2 linked regions of the Variovorax paradoxus genome follow. The protein of the gene in region 2 interacts with the protein of the main gene of each other region in a pairwise test. Links are inferred from orthologs where the notes say so. Each region holds a gene or a part of one and is shown on either strand. Other genes may lie near its edges.

Region 1 (4,807 bases), 2.1 Mb from region 2 along the record:
GAGATAGAGAAGAGGAAGAAGACATGATCGTTTTGAAGGCAAACCAAGACAAAGTCCTCGCCGCGCTGCAGTCGGTGGCGGGCATCGTCGAGCGGCGTCACACCTTGCCGATCCTGGCGAACGTGCTGATCCGCAAGACCGGCGGCCAGCTGCAGCTGACCACCAGCGACCTCGAAATCCAGATCCGCACCACCGCCGAGCTCGGTGGCGACGAAGGCAACTTCACCACCACCATCGGCGCGCGCAAGCTGATCGACATCCTGCGCACCATGCCGGCCGACCAGACCGTGAGCCTCGAATCGAGTGCGAGCAAGCTGGTGCTCAAGGGCGGCAAGAGCCGTTTCACGCTGCAGTCGCTGCCCGCCGAAGACTTTCCGCTGGTGCAGGAAGCCGCCAATTTCGGCCCCGTGTTCAGCGTGCCGCAAAAAACGCTGAAAGACCTGCTCTCGCAGGTGTCGTTCGCCATGGCCGTGCACGACATCCGCTACTACCTGAACGGCATCCTGTTCGTTGCCGAAGGCAAGCAGCTGAGCCTGGTGGCCACCGACGGTCACCGCCTGGCGTTCTCGTCGGCCACGCTCGACGTCGAAGTGCCGCGCCAGGAAGTCATCCTGCCGCGCAAGACCGTGCTCGAAATGCAGCGCCTGCTGTCCGACGCCGAAGGCGCCATCGAGATGCAGTTCGCGAACAACCAGGCCAAGTTCAGCTTCGGCGGCATGGAGTTCGTCACCAAGCTGGTCGAGGGCAAGTTCCCCGACTACAACCGCGTCATCCCGAAGAACCACAAGAACACCGTCACGCTGGGCCGCGCGCCGCTCCTGGCCAGCCTGCAGCGCACCGCCATCCTGACCAGCGAGAAGTTCAAGGGCGTGCGCCTGAACATCGAGCCGGGCACGCTGCGCATCGCGTCGAACAACGCCGAGCAGGAAGAAGCCCAGGACGAGCTCGACATCGACTACGGCGGCGACGCCATCGAAATCGGCTTCAACGTGACCTACCTGATCGACGCGCTGTCGAACATGGACCAGGACATGGTCAAGCTGGACCTTGCCGACTCCAACAGCTCGGCCTTGTTAACCATCCCCGAGAACGCATCTTTCAAGTACGTCGTGATGCCGATGCGTATCTAGAAAACACACCACACAGCGCCTTGCGCATACAGCCCGCGGCCCTCCGCGGGTTTGCGCTTTCAAGAGGCTGCGAATTGAGCTTTTGAGAGCCCGAAATATCACGTGAATGCCGTGAGAGTTAGAGGAATATCCGAATGAGTGCTGAAGAAAACAAGCCCGACGTGCCCCACACCGAGCCCGTCTACATCCCCGAGATCGACACCGTGGCCCCCGACACCAGCTACGGCGAAGGCTCCATCACGATCCTCGAAGGGCTTGAAGCCGTGCGCAAGCGCCCCGGCATGTACATCGGCGACACCTCCGACGGCACCGGCCTGCACCACCTGGTGTTCGAAGTCGTCGACAACTCCATCGACGAGGCGCTGGCCGGCCATTGCGACGACATCGTCGTGACCATCCACAGCGACAACTCGATCTCCGTTACCGACAACGGCCGCGGCATCCCGACCGGCGTGAAGATGGACGACAAGCACGAGCCCAAGCGCTCGGCTGCGGAAATTGCGCTCACCGAACTGCACGCCGGCGGCAAGTTCAACCAGAACAGCTACAAGGTCTCGGGCGGCCTGCACGGCGTGGGCGTGAGCTGCGTGAACGCGCTGAGCGTGATGCTGCGCCTCGTGGTGCGCCGCGAAGGCAAGATCCACGAACTCGAATTCAGCCGCGGCTTCGTGCAGAACCGCCTGCTCGAGACGGTGAACGGCGTCGAAGTCTCGCCCATGAAGATCATCGGCGACACCGACAAGCGCGGCACCGAGGTGCACTTTCTGCCCGACACGCAGATCTTCAAGGAGAACTCGGACTTCCACTACGAGATCCTCAGCAAGCGCCTGCGCGAACTGAGCTTCCTGAACAACGGCGTGCGCATCCGCCTGAAGGACGAGCGCACCGGCAAGGAAGACGACTTCTCCGGCGCCGGCGGCGTGCGCGGCTTCGTGGAGTTCATCAACAAAGGCAAGACCGTCCTGCACCCGAACTCGTTCTACGCAGAGGGCGAGCGCCCGGCCGACACCTACGGCGGCATCCCCGGCACGCACATCGGCGTCGAAGTGGCGATGCAGTGGAACAGCGGCTACAACGAGCAGGTGCTGTGCTTCACCAACAACATCCCGCAGCGTGACGGCGGCACCCACCTCACCGGCCTGCGCGCCGCGATGACCCGCGTCATCAACAAGTACATCGAAGAAAACGAGTTCGCGAAGAAGGCGAAGGTCGAAGTCACCGGCGACGACATGCGCGAAGGCCTGTGCTGCGTGCTGAGCGTGAAGGTGCCCGAGCCCAAGTTCTCGAGCCAGACCAAGGACAAGCTGGTGTCCAGCGAAGTGCGCGCGCCGGTGGAAGACATCGTCGGCAAGCTGCTCACCGACTACCTGCAGGAACGCCCGAACGACGCCAAGATCATCTGCGGCAAGATCGTCGAGGCCGCCCGTGCCCGCGAAGCCGCCCGCAAGGCCCGCGAAATGACGCGCCGCAAGGGCGTGCTCGACGGCATGGGCCTGCCCGGCAAGCTGGCCGACTGCCAGGAGAAAGATCCGGCGCTGTGCGAGGTCTACCTGGTGGAGGGTGACTCCGCCGGCGGCTCCGCCAAGCAGGGCCGCGACCGGAAGTTCCAGGCCATCCTGCCGCTGCGCGGCAAGATCCTGAACGTCGAGAAGGCACGCTACGAAAAGCTGCTCACCAGCAACGAAATTCTCACGATGATCACCGCGCTGGGCACCGGCATCGGCCGCGCTGGCGCGACCACCGCGGGCGGCGGCGCGGACGACTTCAACGTCGCCAAGCTGCGCTACCACCGCATCATCATCATGACCGACGCCGACGTCGACGGCGCCCACATCCGCACGCTGCTGCTCACCTTCTTCTACCGCCAGATGCCGGAGCTGGTCGAGCGCGGCCATATCTACATCGCGCAGCCTCCGCTGTACAAGGTGAAGGTCGGTAAGGAAGAGCAGTACCTGAAGGACGGCCCCGCGCTCGACGCCTTCCTGCTCAAGGTGGCGCTGAAAGACGCGAGCCTGCAGACCGGCGGCGCCAACTCCACCACGCTGAGCGGCGACACCCTGGGCGAGCTGGCGCGCAAGCACCAGGTGGCCGAGGCCGTGATCGCGCGCCTGCGCAACTTCATGGACGCCGAGGCGCTGCGCGCCATTGCCGACGGCGTGGCGCTCGACCTCGACACCACGCCCGCCGCCGAGGCATCGGCCGTTGCGCTGCAAGCCAAGCTGCGCGAGCTCAACACCACCGGCATTCCGGCCGAGGTGAGCAGCGAGTTCGACGCGCGCACCGACAAGCCGCTGCTGCGCATCAGCCGCCGCCACCACGGCAACATCAAGAGCAGCGTGCTCACCCAAGACTTCGTGCACGGCGCCGACTACGCCGCGCTCGCCGAAGCCGCCAACACCTTCCGCGGCCTGTTGAGCCCCGAAGGCGCGCTGGTCAAGCGCGGCGAAGGTGAACGCGCCAAGGAAGAAAAGGTCGACGACTTCCGCCAGGCCATGAAGTGGCTGATCGGCGAAGCCGAACGCGCCACCTCGCGCCAGCGCTACAAGGGCCTGGGAGAGATGAACCCCGAGCAGCTGTGGGAAACCACGATGGACCCGACCGTGCGCCGCCTGCTGCGCGTGCAGATCGACGATGCGATCGAGGCCGATCGTGTGTTCACGATGCTGATGGGCGACGAGGTGGAGCCGCGTCGCGAGTTCATCGAGCAGAACGCGCTGCGGGCCGCGAATATCGACGTGTGAGCCTGTTCAGGAGGGACACTCGCACTGAAAACTAGCTTGACACGCGCGCATCACGGGAGCGGCGCTGACGAGGGCTGGGAGAACTCCCGGAAGAGGCCGTCGACGCTGTCGCTGACGATGTCCTTTATGCCCGTCGGGTTGGTGTAGGGAAAGCGTGCGTTGATCCGCTGGACAGTCGCCGCCTTTGCCGAGTCAGTGAAGCCCCCGCGAACAATCTCCTCTGCAGCGATCGCGCGGCAAGTCCTTAAATAGAGTCGCTCGTCATCGAACATAGGCTGCTTCGGACCCGAGGCGCCGTGCCCGGGATGCACGATGGTGACGTTGGGGTACATCGCGTCGAGTCGGTCGATGATCCCAAGCCACTGTCCGGTATGTGCTTCTCTAAGCGGACCGTGAAGCCGATTGAAGATCGCGTCACCGGTGAACAGTTCTCGCGTCGAAGGCAGGTAGTACGCCGTTGTGGCAGGCGCCTCCCCCGCGCCCAATTCGCGCGCGATGATCGTCAGCCCGTCGATCTGCAAGGTCGTGTCGCCGTCGAAAGTTATGCCAGGGGCCACAAAGTCGCGCGGCGTGATATCGGGCGCATCGGCCTGCGTTCCCACGTTCGCACCATAGGTGTCGTTGCGGATCGCATCGGCCGTCGCCTTGGACGAATAAGCGGGGACGCCCGGAAAGGCCTGCCGGAACAGGCCGAGCCCGGTGTAGTGATCCGGATGGGCGTGGGTGACGAAGATCGCACGCACCGGCTTGCCCACTGCCTTTACCGCCGCCAGTGCCTGCGCGGCGTGGACCAGATCGCGTTGAACGTCGATGACGACGAGGCCGCCGCCAGGTGTCTCGATCCAATAGGTGTTGACGGTTCCGGTCCCAGGATAAGTCCACACACCGGTCTTGGATTGCAACACTGTTTGAGCCGACGATTCAGGCGTTCGGTCG
Region 2 (4,855 bases):
GACTTGATGCTCCAGCTGCCTGTGATGACGAAGTCGGTGGTTTTGCCGCGCGACAGGTTCAAAGGCACGATGGCGTTCTCGCCAAGTCCGCCGCCCTGCATGAACAGGACGTGGAAATGCGATGGGATGGCCAGCAGCGTGCGGATGTCGGCTTCGGCCTGGGTGCAGATCGCACCGAATTCCTTGCCGCGATGGCTCATTTCCATCACGCTCATGCCGCTGCCCTGCCAGTCGAGCATTTCGGCGGCGGCGCGTTGCAGCACCGCCTCCGGCATGGCAGCCGGACCGGCCGAGAAGTTGTAGGGGCGCTTGCCGGCCGGCGTCTGCTGCTGGGTCACGTTGCTTTTACTTCTTGGCTGGGGCCTTGGCAGGTGCCTTGGCGGGAGCGGAGCCTTGGGGGGCTGCGCCATCGGTCGGTGCGCCGAGTGCCTTGGCAACTGCGGTGTCGAGTGCGCGCATCTTGGGTTCGACTGTGGCGCGCGTGTCGGCCACGAGCTTTTCCGTCAGTGCGGTCTGCATCTTCGGGTTCAGGTCCTGGTACTTCTTGCTCAGGGGCGAGTTGATCCAGGCCAGCAGTTGCTTGAGCTCGTCTTCGTTGAAGTTCTGCTCCATCAGCGGGGTGAGGGCGCCCGGGGCCAGTTGAACGGCCTTGTCGCGAACGATGGGGTAGGTCTCGTCGAAGTACTTCTTCAGCTCGGCGTCGGCAGCCTTGGCGGCGGCTTCGCGCTTGGCTTCAGGCACTTGCGTCTGCAGGTACTGCGAACCCGCTTGTGCGATCGGAGCGCTCGATTGCTCGACCAGACCGCGTGCCAGCGATTCGATGCCGGGGCGCTGGATGTCGATGAACTGCTTGATGAGCGTGGCCTTGTCCTGGGCCATGGCGGCCATCGAACTGCTTGCCAGGGCGACCGTCAGAAGTGCGAGTTTGATTTTTTTCACTGAGGATTCTCCGTTGAAGATGAGGAAGTATCGTCCGCGTCAGGCTCGCTTTCGCCGTTCGCGTCGTTTTCGACGATACGTTGTAGCCCGCTGAGTTTGGCGCCTTCGTCGAGTCCGATCAGCGTAACGCCTTGCGTCGCGCGACCAAGCTCACGAATTTCGGCAACCCGGGTGCGCACCAGCACGCCCTTGTCGGTGATGAGCATGATCTCATCATCCGCATGCACGAGAGTGGCGGCAACGACCTTGCCGTTGCGCTCACTCTGTTGAATGGCGATCATGCCTTTGGTTCCCCGGCCATGGCGGGTGTATTCCGTAATGCTTGTTCGCTTTCCGTAACCATTTTCCGTGGCGGTGAGCACGCTTTGCTGCTCATCTTCGGCCACCAGCATGGCGATCACGCCCTGTCCGGGGTCGAGCGACATGCCGCGCACGCCGCGCGCATTGCGGCCCAATGGGCGGACGTCTTCCTCGTCGAAGCGCACGGCCTTGCCGCCATCGCTGAAGAGCATCACGTCGTGCTTGCCGTCGGTCAGCGCAGCGCCGATCAGGTAGTCGCCTTCATCGAGGTTCACGGCAATGATGCCGCCCTTGCGCGGGTTGTTGAACTCGTCGAGCGCGGTCTTCTTGACTGTGCCCATCGAAGTCGACATGAACACGTACTGGTCGGCCGGGAAGTTACGCTTTTCACCCGTCAGCGCGAGCGCGACGTTGATCTTTTCGCCTTCCTGCAGCGGGAACATGTTGACGATGGGGCGCCCGCGCGAGCCGCGCGAACCCGCCGGCACTTCCCACACCTTGAGCCAGTACAGCCGGCCGCGATTGGAGAAGCACAGGATGTAGTCGTGCGTGTTGGCGATGAAGAGCTGGTCGATCCAGTCGTCGTCCTTGGTGGCGGTGGCCTGCTTGCCGCGGCCGCCGCGTTTTTGTGCGCGGTATTCGCCCAGCGGCTGGCTCTTGATGTAGCCACTGTGCGAGAGCGTGACCACCATGTCGGTCGGCGTGATCAGGTCTTCGGTCGATAGGTCGTAGGCGCTGTGCTCCACCAGGCTGCGGCGCGCGCCGACCTTCGACTGGCCGAACTCCTGCTTGATGGTGCCGAGTTCGTCGCCAATGATGGTCGAGACGCGCTCGGGCTTGGCCAGGATGTCGAGCAGGTCGTCGATCTCGGCCATCACGTCCTTGTACTCGGCCACGATCTTGTCCTGCTCGAGGCCGGTCAGGCGCTGCAGGCGCATCTGCAGGATTTCCTGGGCTTGCGTTTCCGACAGGCGATAGAGGCCGTCGCCGCCCATGCCGAAATTGCGCTCGAGGCCTTCGGGGCGGTAGTCGTCGGCGTTGATCACGCCACCGTCGGCGCGCGTGCGCGTGAGCATTTCTCGCACCAGTTTGCTGTCCCAGCTGCGGGTCATCAGCTCGGCCTTGGCGACGGGCGGTGTCGGCGATTCACGGATGATGCGAATGAACTCGTCGATGTTGGCCAGTGCCACCGCGAGGCCTTCAAGCACATGGCCGCGTTCGCGGGCCTTGCGCAGCGTGAAGACGGTGCGGCGCGTGACCACTTCGCGGCGGTGCTGCAGGAAGACCTGGATCAGGTCCTTCAGGTTGCACAGCTTGGGCTGGCCATCGACCAGCGCCACCATGTTGATGCCGAAGGTGTCCTGCAGCTGCGTCTGCTTGTAGAGGTTGTTGAGCACCACCTCGGGCACTTCGCCGCGCTTGAGCTCGATCACCAGACGCATGCCCGACTTGTCGGACTCGTCCTGGATGTGGCTGATGCCCTCGATCTTCTTCTCGTGCACCAGCTCGGCCATGCGCTCCTGCAGCGTCTTCTTGTTGACCTGGTAGGGGAGCTCGTCGACGATGATCGCCTGGCGCTGGCCGCGGTCGATGTCCTCGAAGTGGCACTTGGCGCGCATAACGACCTTGCCGCGGCCGGTGCGGTAGCCGTCCTTCACGCCGTTGATGCCGTAGATGATGCCGGCGGTGGGGAAGTCGGGCGCCGGCACGATTTCCATCAGCTCGTCGATGCTGGCTTCGGGGTTGCGCAGCAGGTGCAGGCAGGCGTCGACAACCTCATTCAGGTTGTGCGGCGGAATATTGGTGGCCATGCCGACCGCAATACCGCCGGAGCCATTGACCAGCAAATTCGGCAGTTGGCTCGGCAGCACTTTCGGCTCTTTTTCGGAGCCGTCGTAATTGTCCTGAAAGTCGACAGTTTCCTTGTCGATATCGGCCAGCATTTCGTGCGCAATTTTGGCCAGCCGGATTTCCGTATACCGCATTGCGGCCGCGTTGTCTCCATCGACCGACCCGAAGTTGCCCTGGCCATCGACCAGCATGTGGCGCATCGAGAAGTCCTGGGCCAGGCGCACGATGGTGTCGTAGACCGACTGGTCGCCGTGCGGGTGGTACTTACCGATGACGTCGCCGACGATACGGGCCGACTTCTTGTATGGCCGGTTCCAGTCGTTGTTGAGCTCGTGCATCGCGTACAGCACGCGGCGGTGCACAGGCTTGAGGCCGTCGCGGGCATCGGGAAGCGCTCGGCCCACGATCACGCTCATGGCGTAGTCGAGATAGCTGCTGCGCATTTCCTCTTCGAGACTGATGGGCAGGGTTTCTTTTGCGAAGGAGGTCATGAGCGAGGGGCTGGCGGCAGGAAGGCGAAATTTTACGCTGTGAGGGGTGTCGCACCGCCGCAACACAAGGTGCCTATTCCGCCTCCGTCCTACGCTTCGGGGCCGTCCAGCGGCCTGTTTGCCAAAGACCCTATGGCACAATCGCCTCAACGTTTTGGGTGGTGGTCACTTAAAGCGTCCTTGATTCGCAGCGCGGCTGCGGCTTTTTCCCCAAGAGGAGAACCATGAAGAAACTGAATAAAGTGGCGATGATGTTTGCAGTCGCTGCGCTCGCCACTGCCGCCGGCGCGCAGACCCGTGTCACCGCTGCGGACGGCGGTCCTACGATCGACAACTGGCAAAACGGCACCGGCGAACTGGTCTGGAAGAACGGCACGAATGAACTGTGCTGGCGCGATGCCAACTGGACGCCGGCTACGGCTGCCGCTGGTTGCGACGGTGCTCTGGTTCCTGCTGCTCCGGCTGCTGCTGCTCCGACCCCCGCTGCTCCGGCTGCACCGGCTGCACCGCAAGTCGCCGCTAACAAGGTGACCTTCGCTGCCGACGCATTCTTCGACTTCGACAAGTCGGTTCTGAAGCCTGAAGGTCGCGCCAAGCTGACCGATCTGGTCGAGAAGATCCGTGGCGTCAACCTCGAAGTCATCATCGCTGTGGGCCATACCGACTCGATCGGTACGGACGCCTACAACCAGCGTCTGTCGGTGCGTCGCGCCGAAGCCGTCAAGGCCTTCCTGGTCTCGAAGGGCATCGAACGCAACCGCGTCTACACCGAAGGCAAGGGCGAGAAGCAGCCAGTGGCTGACAACCGCACCAAGGAAGGTCGCGCCAAGAACCGTCGCGTGGAAATCGAAGTGGTCGGCACCCGCGCCAACTAATCAATCGATTCCATCGATCATGAAAACCCCGCCTCGGCGGGGTTTTTTTATGGCTGTCGAATTTGCGATTGATCTTTGGTAAAGCCCGAGCAGTGTTTATCGGACATTGCTCGTTTCATAATCGCTGCATGACAGAAAACGTGAATGCGGATCCGGCCGAACTGGCCAAGTTTTCAGAGCTCGCGCATCGCTGGTGGGATTTGGAAAGCGAATTCCGCCCGCTGCATGAAATCAATCCATTGCGCCTGGAATGGATTGACGGTATTGCACCTATTTCGCAGCGCCGCGTACTCGATATCGGCTGCGGCGGCGGCATCCTGGCCGATTCGATGGCACGCAAGGGGGCCGACGTGCTGGGTATCGACCTCGCGGGCAAGGCGCTCAAGGTTGCGCAGTTGC

What was found. The genes of interacting proteins can lie anywhere in the genome.
Region 1: the proteins of gyrA (region 2) and gyrB interact in binary tests that used the Escherichia coli proteins (3 or more experiments, as listed by UniProt). The link is inferred for Variovorax paradoxus from one-to-one orthologs.

Annotation. Positions count from the first base shown.
Region 1 is NZ_CP102931.1:6,890,988-6,895,794, reverse strand. What follows is about bases 951-4,071. They hold gyrB (DNA topoisomerase (ATP-hydrolyzing) subunit B), read left to right. Parts: upstream 951-1,264; coding sequence 1,265-3,871; downstream 3,872-4,071. Other genes in these bases: NWF24_RS32250 (MBL fold metallo-hydrolase), read right to left, coding at 3,922-4,071; dnaN (DNA polymerase III subunit beta), read left to right, coding at 951-1,130. Outside these bases: more of dnaN, read left to right, coding at 24-950; more of NWF24_RS32250, read right to left, coding at 4,072-4,807. UniProt on the Escherichia coli protein: DNA gyrase negatively supercoils closed circular double-stranded DNA in an ATP-dependent manner to maintain chromosomes in an underwound state.
Region 2 is NZ_CP102931.1:4,792,246-4,797,100, reverse strand. What follows is about bases 736-3,904. They hold gyrA (DNA gyrase subunit A), read right to left. Parts: upstream 3,582-3,904; coding sequence 936-3,581; downstream 736-935. Other genes in these bases: ompA (outer membrane protein OmpA), read left to right, coding at 3,806-3,904; NWF24_RS22685 (DUF2059 domain-containing protein), read right to left, coding at 736-939. Also shown: serC (3-phosphoserine/phosphohydroxythreonine transaminase), read right to left, coding at 1-275; more of NWF24_RS22685, read right to left, coding at 346-735; more of ompA, read left to right, coding at 3,905-4,456; bifunctional 2-polyprenyl-6-hydroxyphenol methylase/3-demethylubiquinol 3-O-methyltransferase UbiG, read left to right, coding at 4,585-4,855. UniProt on the Escherichia coli protein: A type II topoisomerase that negatively supercoils closed circular double-stranded (ds) DNA in an ATP-dependent manner to maintain chromosomes in an underwound state.